Regions from separate parts of the Streptomyces sp. L500 genome, predicted to be linked through region 3. Evidence: riboswitches for the same ligand, from Rfam matches in the RefSeq annotation. Region 3 holds a riboswitch; each other region holds the start of a gene.
What was found. A riboswitch is a leader RNA that binds a small molecule or an ion and turns the genes downstream of it on or off. The one in region 3 is predicted to bind cobalamin.
Positions count from the first base shown of each region.

Region 1: it holds a riboswitch for cobalamin, as region 3 does, so the genes downstream of both, nicT (Nickel transporter NicT) here and ACX9I7_RS16310 (ribonucleoside-diphosphate reductase subunit alpha) in region 3, are expected to answer to the same signal.
Region 2: it holds a riboswitch for cobalamin, as region 3 does, so the genes downstream of both, ACX9I7_RS14560 (cobalamin biosynthesis protein) here and ACX9I7_RS16310 (ribonucleoside-diphosphate reductase subunit alpha) in region 3, are expected to answer to the same signal.

Region 1 is NZ_JBTOLC010000009.1:105,593-108,907, forward strand. Features, by position in the region: gene ACX9I7_RS11975 (APC family permease) at 1-1,556, opposite strand, end outside; cobalamin riboswitch at 1,705-1,915, shown strand; gene nicT (Nickel transporter NicT) at 1,947-3,113, shown strand; gene ACX9I7_RS11985 (hypothetical protein) at 3,067-3,279, opposite strand.
Region 2 is NZ_JBTOLC010000012.1:138,663-141,977, reverse strand. Features, by position in the region: gene ACX9I7_RS14570 (DUF6286 domain-containing protein) at 1-255, shown strand, start outside; gene amaP (alkaline shock response membrane anchor protein AmaP) at 299-895, shown strand; cobalamin riboswitch at 1,023-1,142, shown strand; gene ACX9I7_RS14560 (cobalamin biosynthesis protein) at 1,200-2,162, shown strand; gene ACX9I7_RS14555 (cobyric acid synthase) at 2,171-3,315, shown strand, end outside.
Region 3 is NZ_JBTOLC010000015.1:27,334-30,648, forward strand. Features, by position in the region: gene mctP (monocarboxylate uptake permease MctP) at 1-1,032, shown strand, start outside; cobalamin riboswitch at 1,213-1,339, shown strand; gene ACX9I7_RS16310 (ribonucleoside-diphosphate reductase subunit alpha) at 1,498-3,315, shown strand, end outside.

The DNA.
Region 1 (3,315 bases), on a different contig from region 3:
GGGTCCGGATCGTCGTCCCCCGCGTCGACGACGGGCCTGTCCTCGACGGCGGTCACGGGCGCCGCGAGCCCCCGCGCCGAGGCCCCGCCCGGCAGATAGTCCTCGCTGATCTCCCGTGGCCCGAACGGCCACACCTTCTCCTTCGCCGCCCACAGCGTGAACGCCACGCACCCGGCGCCCACCCAGGCCAGCGACCACTCGATGGGATGGCGGCCGGGGGAGCCGCGGTCCGCGAAGCCGTAGATCACCAGCCAGCCCGCCAGCGCCACCAGGCTCGGCAGCGGATAGAGCCACATCCGGTACGGGCGCGGCAGCGCCGGCTGCCGGCGCCGCAGCACGGTCACGGCCAGCACCTGCGACAGCGCCTGGAGGATCACCATGACCGCCATCAGCAACTGGATGATCGTCGCCAGGTCGGTGTGACGGCCGATCAGGAAGCCCACGGCCGAGACGACGCCCATCGTCGTCAGCGGCAGCACGGGGAAGCGCAGCCGGGGGTGGAGGGCGCCGAAGCGGCGGAAGAAGACGTTCTCCCGCGCGGCGTCCACGGGGATGCGCGAGCCGCCGAGGAGCCCGGTGAAGACGGACGCGAAGGCCGTGATGAGGATCAGCACGGTGACGACGTCCGCCGCGCCCTTGCCCCAGGTCTGCTCCAGCACCGCCGAGGCCACGGAGGACCCGGCCGTGGAGTTCGGGTCCAGCATCTCCCGCCAGTCGACGACGCCCAGGGTGCCGATCTGCAGCAGCAGGTAGATGGCCATGATGCCGAGGATCGAGTAGATGATGGACCGCGGCATGGTCCGTCCGGGGTCCTTGATCTCGGCGCCCATGTAGGCGACGGTGCTGTAGCCCCCGTAGTCGTAGATGCCGATGGTCAGGCCCGCCGCGAAGCCCAGCCAGAACTGACCCGTCGTGAGGTCGAAGGCGCCCGCCGGGTAGGTGAAGGCCCGGTCCGGGCTGAAGTGGGTGAACGCGGCCACGATGACCAGGACGACGGAGACGATCATCACGCCCCACAGCACCGCGGTGATCCGCGCGATGCTCTCCACCCGCCGCCACAGCAGCCCGACGACCACCACGACGAACGCCAGGCCCGTCAGATCGCCCTGGGTCTGTGTCATCCCCGGCCAGAGATAGCCCAGGTACTGGACGAACCCGATCACACCCGTGGCCATGGCCAGCGGGATGAAGAGCATCGCCGTCCACACGAACAGGAACGGCACGAGTCTCCCGGTCCGGTACTGGAACGCCTGCCGCAGATAGACGTAGCTGCCGCCCGCGCCGGGCATCGCCGCGCCCAGTTCGGCCCACACCAGCCCGTCGGCCAGGGCCAGCACCGCCCCCGCGACGAAGCCGATGACCGCGTGCGGCCCGCCGAAGGAGGCCACCATCAAGGGGATGGTGACGAACGGTCCTATGCCGCACATCTGGCTCATGTTGATGGCGGTGGCCTGGAACAGCCCGATGCGGCGGACGAACGCCGCCCGCTCCTCCGGCACCACCGGCTCCCCCGGTTCCCCGGGCCTCCGCTCGACGTCCCCTGCCGTGTCCGCCATTGGCGCTCAGCCCTCTCGCGTCCGTCCCTGGAGTCTTCCTGCACTCGTACACCGGGCCGACCCGCGCGTCCATCACCTGCGAAGTGTCGGTACCTGCTGCGAAGAGATGGCAAGTGCCACATTTTTGCCCCGGGGCTCGGCCGGGACGTTATGGTTGCCCGGCCGTGGTGTTCGGGAAGACCGGTGAGGCCCTCGTGGGCCGATTCCGGAGCGGCCCTCGCCACTGTGATCGGGGAGTGACCGTCCTCTTCCGCGTGCCCCGGCACGCGGAGCCACTGGCAGCGTCCGGCTGCCGGGAAGGCGGGACGGTAACGCCATCACCCGTAAGCCAGGAGACCGGCCACGGCATTCTCGAAATGATCCACGAGGTGCTGGAGCGTTCACCCCAAGATGTCCATATCCACAGAACCGTCCGCGGGTCCGTCCGCGGAACCGTCCGCGCCCGCCTTCCGCTGGCGCCGCGAGGACACCGTGCGGACCGCCGGCCTGCTGGCCGTCGTCGTCGCCCTCCACGTCGTCGCCTTCGGCGTGCTCTTCCTGCTGGTCGTGCCGAACCACTACACCGTCGGCTCCAAGGTCTTCGGCGTCGGCCTCGGCGTCACCGCCTACACCCTCGGCATGCGGCACGCCTTCGACGCCGACCACATCGCCGCCATCGACAACACCACCCGCAAGCTGATGGCGGACGGCAAACGCCCGGTCTCCGTCGGCTTCTGGTTCGCCCTCGGCCACTCCAGCGTCGTCGTCCTGCTGACGCTGCTGGTCTCCGGCGGCACCCGGCTGGCCGGGACGCTGATGAACGAGGAGTCCACCACCCATCAGACCCTCGGTGTCGTCGGCACCACGGTCTCCGGCGGCTTCCTCTACCTCATCGCCGTCCTCAATCTCATCGCCCTCGCCGGCATCATGAGGGTCTTCCGCGCCATGCGCGAGGGCCGTTACGACGAGGCGGAGCTGGAGAAGCAGCTCGACTCGCGCGGCTTCATGAACCGCGTCCTCGGCCGTTTCACCCGTTCCATCAGCCGCCCCGGCCAGATGTTCCCGCTGGGCTTCCTCTTCGGCCTGGGCTTCGACACCGCCACCGAGGTCACGCTGATGGTCATGGCGGGCAGCGGTGCCGCCGCCGGGCTGCCCTGGTACGCGATCATGTGCCTGCCGCTGCTGTTCGCCGCCGGCATGAGCCTGTTCGACACGCTCGACGGCACGTTCATGAACTTCGCCTACCAGTGGGCGTTCTCCAACCCCGTCAGAAAGGTCTACTACAACCTCACCATCACCGGGCTCTCCATCGCCGTCGCCTTCCTCATCGGCACCATCGAGCTGGTGGGCGTGCTCCACGAGAAGCTCGATCTGGACGACGCGGTGACCGGCTGGATCGCCGGGCTGAACCTCGACAACGTCGGTTTCGTCATCGTCGGACTGTTCGTGCTGGTCTGGGCCCTCGCCCTCGGCTACTGGCGCTTCGCCAAGGTCGAGCAGCGCTGGGCCGCGCGGACGGCTGCCGCCGGGGTCACGGGCGCTCACAGCCCTGGTTCGCGCACGCCTTCCGGGCGCTGATCACCGGCGGGCTGTTCCCGGCCGACTCCTCCCGCACCACCACGAGGGCCGGGCCGCCGCAGGTCAGGCACGTCCGGGTCGAGGGATCCCGCTCCCGCTCGATCGCCGCGGCGATCCTGCGCAGGGGGTCGGCGTCGACATCTGACTCGCCTCCGGTGTCGGACATGGGCCATCCCGCTCCACGGTCGTCGCTGCTCGCTCT
Region 2 (3,315 bases), on a different contig from region 3:
GGGGTCCACGCCGGGCTGGAGCGCGGGGCGGCGGCCCTGGTGCTGCGCGACCGGGTGATGGAGGTCCCCGGCGTCCAGGCCGTCCGCGTCGACGTGGGCCGGCGCGTGGTCCGCGCCCGGGCCCGCTCCCACTTCCGGGACCTGGACGAGGTACGGACGGACGTGAACACCGTACTGGCCGAGGGCGTCCGGGAGTTGGGGCTCGCCCGGGAGCCGTCCCTGTCCGTGCACGTACGACGCCCTGCGAAGAGGTGACCGGGGTGGGGTGGTTCTCGCAGTGCCCGGGGTGGTTCTCGCGATGCTGAGGATCGTCAACCGGCTGCTGACCGGGCTCGCCGGAGCGCTGCTGGTGGCGCTCGGCGCCGCCGTGCTGATCGGCGCGCTGGACCTGCCGCGCCACTGGGGCTTCGAACTGCCGTCGGCCTGGCCGTTCACCGGCCCGGACGACGTGCTGCTGCCCACCGCGGACCTGCGGAGGTGGCGCGGCAGGGGATGGTGGTGGCCGGCGGTCGTCGCCGTCCTGGCCGTCGTCGTCCTGCTGTCCGCGTGGTGGCTCTCGGCCCAGGCCCGCCGGGGCCGGCTGCGCGAGGTGGTGGTCCACAGCGGCGGCGGAGAGGTGGCGTCGGTGCGGGGGCGGGCGCTGGAGGAAGTGATGGAGGCGGAGGCCGAGGAGCTGCCGGGGGTGGAACGGGCGGCCGTCGTACTGTCGGGACGCCGGACGGCGCCCCGGGCACGGATCGTCCTGACACTGGGGGCGCGCGGGGCACCGGGGGTGGCGTTGGCGCGGCTGCGCGAGGAAGTCCTGCGCCACGCGCGGGTGTCGGCCGGGCTGACGCGCCTCCCGACGGAGGTGCGGTTGCGGGCCGTGCGGCACCGGGCGGAACGGGTGGGGTGACGGGGCTCCGCCCCGCTCGCCGCCGTCGGTGCTTCTCCCCCGTGGCGACGGCGGGGGCGCAGGTCAGGGCGAGTTGACGCCCCTTCCCACCGCGTGGTGGACTTCCGGAGCCAAACGGCGACAGCAGAGGAAGCCGGTGCGAATCCGGCGCGGTCCCGCCACTGTCACCGGGGAGTGTCCCCCCAACCGATGGCCACGGCGCGAGCCGGAAGGCCGGGGGCGGCGCGGATCCGGGAGCCAGGAGACTCTGGTCGCCGTCACGTCGAGCCAGGGCGCGGACCCTGAGTGAGGACACCGCTTCGCCATGCCCGGCCGCGATCGCTTCTCCTTCGCGTACGGCGCCGCCCTCGGGTTCGCCTGCGACCTGCTCCTCGGCGACCCCCGCCGCGGCCATCCCGTCGCCGCGTTCGGCCGGGCCGCGCAGGCCGTCGAACGCCGGCTGTGGCGCGACCACCGGGGGTACGGCACGCTCCACGCCCTCGTCTGCGCCGGTGGCGCGGCCGCCGGGGCCGGGCTGCTGGCCCGCGCCGCGCGAGGCCACCGCGCGGCCGAGATCGCGCTGACCGCCGCCGCCACCTGGTCCGTCCTGGGCGGCACGTCCCTGGGCCGGGAGGCCCGGGCCATCGGCGGCGCGCTGGCCGCCGGGGACGTGGAGGTCGCCCGGGAGCGGCTGCCGCACCTGTGCGGCCGCGACCCGCAGGCGCTGGACGCGCAGCAGATCGCCCGGGCCGTGGTGGAGTCCGTCGCCGAGAACACCTCCGACGCCGTCGTGGGCGCCCTCGTCTGGGGCGCCCTGGGGGGCGTGCCCGGGCTCGTGGGCTTCCGGGCGGTCAACACCCTGGACGCCATGGTGGGTCACAAGTCGCCCCGGCTGCGGCGGTTCGGCTGGGCGTCGGCCCGGCTCGACGACGTCGTCGGCTGGCCGGGCGCCCGGCTGACCGCCGCGCTCACGGTCCTCGCCGGGCCCGACCCGCGCGGCGCGCTGCGCGTGGCCCGGCGCGACGCCTCCCGCCACCCCAGCCCCAACGCCGGGCCGGTCGAGGCCGCCTTCGCCGGGGCCCTGGGCGTACGGCTCGGCGGCACCCTCGCCTACGCGGGGCGCGTCGAGCACCGCCCGGTGCTGGGCGAGGAGAACCGTCCGGTGCGGACGGCGGACATCGAGCGCGCGGTCCGGCTCTCGCGCCGGGTGTCGCTGCTGGCCCTGGGGACGGCGGTCACGGCCCGTACGGTGGGCAGCCTGTTCAGGAACGCGGGGAGGAATCGGTGACAGTCTCGGTGACAGCCGACAGGAGCGGGCGCACGGGCCCGCCGGGCGGGGGCCTGCTGGTGGCCGGGACCACCTCGGACGCGGGCAAGAGCGTGGTCACGGCCGGCATCTGCCGCTGGCTGGTCCGCAAGGGCGTCAAGGTCGCGCCGTTCAAGGCGCAGAACATGTCCCTCAACTCCTTCGTGACGCGCGACGGCGCGGAGATAGGGCGCGCGCAGGCGATGCAGGCCGCCGCCGCCCGCGTCGAGCCGAGCGCGCTCATGAACCCGGTGCTGCTCAAGCCCGGCAGCGACCGCAGCAGCCAGGTCGTCCTCATGGGCAAGCCGGTGGGCGAACTCAGCGCCCGCGGCTACCACGCGGGACGCCAGGAGCAGCTGTTCGGCACGGTGACGGAGTGCCTGGCCGAGCTGCGGCGCACCCACGACGCCGTGATCTGCGAGGGCGCCGGCAGCCCCGCCGAGATCAACCTGCGCCGCTCCGACATCGTCAACATGGGCATCGCCCGCGCCGCGCGCCTGCCCGTGGTCGTCGTCGGCGATATCGACCGGGGCGGCGTCTTCGCCTCCTTCTTCGGTACGACAGCGCTGCTCTCCCCCGAGGACCAGGAGCTGATAGCGGGCTACGTGGTCAACAAGTTCCGGGGCGACGTGAGCCTGCTGGAGCCTGGGCTGGAGATGCTGCGCGACCTGACGGGCCGGCGGACGTTCGGCGTGCTGCCGTTCGCCCACGGCCTGGGCATCGACGAGGAGGACGGCCTGCGGGTGTCCCTGCGCGGCGCGGTCCGCGAGTCCGTGGTCGCCCCGCCGCACGGCGCGGACGTCCTGCGGGTCGCCGTGTGCGCGGTGCCGCTGATGTCGAACTTCACGGACGTCGACGCGCTGGCCGCCGAACCCGGCGTCGTCGTGCGGTTCGTGGACCGCCCCGAGGAGCTCGCCGACGCCGACCTGGTCGTCGTACCCGGCACGCGCGGCACGGTACGGGCGCTCGCGTGGCTGCGCGAACGCGGGCTCGCCGACGCCCTCGCGCGGCGGGCGGCGGAGGGCCGCCCGGTGCTGGGCGTCTGCGGCGGCTTCCAGCTGCTGGGCGAGCGGATCGACGACGACGTCGAGTCGAAGGCGGGCACGGTCGAGGGCCTGGGCCTGCTGCCGGTGCG
Region 3 (3,315 bases):
AAGGACGCGCTGATCTACATCGTGATCATCGTGGCGATCATCTACATACCGATCAAACTGGGCGGCTTCGAGAGCATCTTCAGCAAGGCCGGTGCGGCGTTCGCGGCCGAGAATCCCGCAACGGGCAAACCCCGTGGTTCGCTGGTGCCGGGGGCGGACGCCCAGTGGTCGTACGCGACGCTGGCGCTCGGCTCGGCGATGGCGCTCTTCCTCTATCCCCACTCCGTGACGGCGGTCCTCTCCAGCAAGAGCCGCAATGTCATCCGCCGGAACACCACCATCCTTCCCCTCTACTCCCTGATGCTGGGCCTGCTGGCGATGCTCGGCTTCATGGCCATCGCCGCCGGGGTGAAGGTGAAGAACGGCCAGCTGGCGATACCCCAGCTGTTCGAGGACATGTTCCCGGACTGGTTCACGGGCGTGGCCTTCGCCGCGATCGGCATCGGCGCGCTCGTACCGGCGGCCATCATGTCGATCGCCGCAGCAAATCTCTTCACCCGCAACATCTACAAGGACTTCCTCAAACCGGACGCCTCCCCCGAACACGAGGCGAAGGTGTCCAAGCTCGCGTCCCTGCTGGTCAAGGTCGGCGCGCTCGTTTTCGTCCTCACCCTGGACAAAACGGTCGCCATCAATTTCCAGCTCCTCGGCGGCATCTGGATCCTCCAGACCGTGCCCGCGCTCGTCGGCGGGCTCTTCACCCGCTGGCCCCACCGCTGGGCGCTGCTCGCGGGCTGGGCGGTCGGCATGACGTACGGGACGTGGCGGGCGTACGCCACACCGAGTGCCACCCAGGATCACTTCGGGAACACCAATCTCATCCCTCTCATCGGCGAAAAGGGCTATATCGGGCTTACCGCCTTTGTCCTCAACGTGATCGTCGTCATCGTCGCGACCTTCGTCCTCAAGGCGCTGAAGGTGCCCGACGGCGAGGACCTGACCCGGCCCTCGGACTACACGGCCGACGCCGGCGACCCGGGCGTCCGCGCGGAGCTCCCGCCGGCCACCGCAGGGGCCCCCGGCGGCCACTGATCCACCGCTCCCGGGACCACCGTCCGGGGCCCCTCCGGAGGGCCGCCACATCCCCGTCCAGGGGGCGTGGCGGCCCTCTTCTCCTGCCCTGCCAGGGACGCCCGTTAGCACATTCCGCGACCGTCTCATGACGCGACGACACAACATGTGGGGGCGCGTGCGAGGCCCGGCACTAGATGTATGCTCGTCTCCGCTGTCGTCGCAGGGGAATCCGGTGGAAATCCGGAACTGTCCCGCAACGGTGTATGTGTGCGCATATACCCAGCGCACCTGAAGTCCGACGACCTGCCGACAGCGCGCCCACCACCGAGCCTGCCCCGGCTCGGCCATGGGCGTTGAATTCGTCCGGGCCTCGCGGGTTGGGCCGATGGACGCCTACGAGGCATGCCCTGGTGCAAGAGGCATGCGCGTGCGCGCTCATCGCTCTCCCGCCCGGCCCACCCAGCCGAGCGAGGGAGAGCCTCAGTGACCATCGCGCCCGCAGATCCGGCTTCAGCACCGGTCTCAGCGAACGCGGAAGCGACCGGCGGCCCCGGGACCGCGCTCCTGCGCACCCTGACCGACCTCACCGCCGACCTTCCGGCCACCGACCCGGGCAAGGTCGCCGCCGCCGCGCTGCGCGGCCGCAGCGCCGCCGCGGACGACGCCGAGCTGCGCTCCCTCGCCACCGAGGCCGCCGCCGGCCTGATCGCCGAGGAGCCCGAGTACTCCAGGCTCGCCGCGCGCCTGCTCACCCTGGCCATCGCCGACGAGGCGGCCGGCCAGGGCGCGACCTCCTTCTCCGCCTCCGTCGAGGTGGGGCACCGCGAGGGCCTCATCGCCGACGAGACGGCCGCCTTCGTGCGCACCCACGCCGCGCGCCTGGACGCCCTCGTCGAGGCCGCCCTCGCCGACGGCGCGGACGACCGCTTCGGCTACTTCGGCCTGCGCACCCTGCACAGCCGCTACCTGCTGCGCCACCCGATCCACCGCGACGTGATCGAGACCCCGCAGCACTTCCTGCTGCGCGTCGCCTGCGGCCTCGCCGAGGACCACTCCGAGCGGGCCCTGGACGACGTGGCGGAGCTGTACCGGCTGACGAGCACCCTCTCGTACCTGCCGTCCTCCCCGACGCTGTTCAACTCCGGCACCCGCCACCCTCAGATGTCGTCCTGCTACCTGCTGGACTCCCCGCTGGACGAGCTGGACTCCATCTACGACCGCTACCACCAGGTGGCGCGTCTGTCGAAGCACGCGGGCGGCATCGGCCTGTCGTACTCGCGCATCCGCTCGCGCGGCTCGCTGATCCGGGGCACCAACGGTCACTCCAACGGCATCGTGCCGTTCCTGCGCACCCTCGACGCCTCCGTCGCCGCCGTCAACCAGGGCGGCCGCCGCAAGGGCGCGGCCTGCGTCTACCTGGAGACCTGGCACGCCGACATCGAGGAGTTCCTGGAGCTCCGCGACAACACCGGTGAGGAGGCCCGCCGCACCCACAACCTCAACATCGCGCACTGGATCCCGGACGAGTTCATGCGCCGCGTCGAGACGGACGCGGACTGGTCGCTCTTCTCCCCCGCCGACACCCCGGACCTGGTCGACCTCTACGGCGACGAGTTCGACGCCGCGTACCGCGCGTACGAGGCCGCCGGCAAGGCCGTCAAGACCATCCCGGCGCGGGTGCTCTACGCCCGGATGATGCGCACCCTCGCGCAGACCGGCAACGGCTGGATGACGTTCAAGGACGCCGCCAACCGCACGGCCAACCAGACGGCCGAGAAGGGCGCGGTCGTCCACTCCTCGAACCTCTGCACCGAGATCCTCGAGGTCACGAACGACGGCGAGACCGCGGTCTGCAACCTGGGCTCGGTCAACCTGGCCCAGCACCTGGGCGCCGACGGCGAGATGGACTGGGAGAAGCTCGACCGTACGGTCCGTACGGCCGTCACCTTCCTCGACCGCGTCGTGGACATCAACTTCTACCCGACCGAGCAGGCCGGCAGCTCCAACAGCCGCTGGCGCCCGGTGGGCCTGGGCCTGATGGGTCTCCAGGACGTCTTCTTCCGGCTGCGCCTGGCCTTCGACTCGGCCGAGGCGAAGGCCCTGTCCACCAAGATCTCCGAGCGGATCATGCTCGCGGCGTACGAGGCCTCCGCCGACCTCGCCGAGCGCCACGGCCCGCACCCGGCCTGGGAGGCCACCCGCACCGCCCGCGGCGTGCTCCACCCGGACCACTACCCCAACGCCGTCGCCGCGTGGGAGGACCGCTGGGAGGCGCTGCGCGCCCGCATCGCCGCGGTCGGC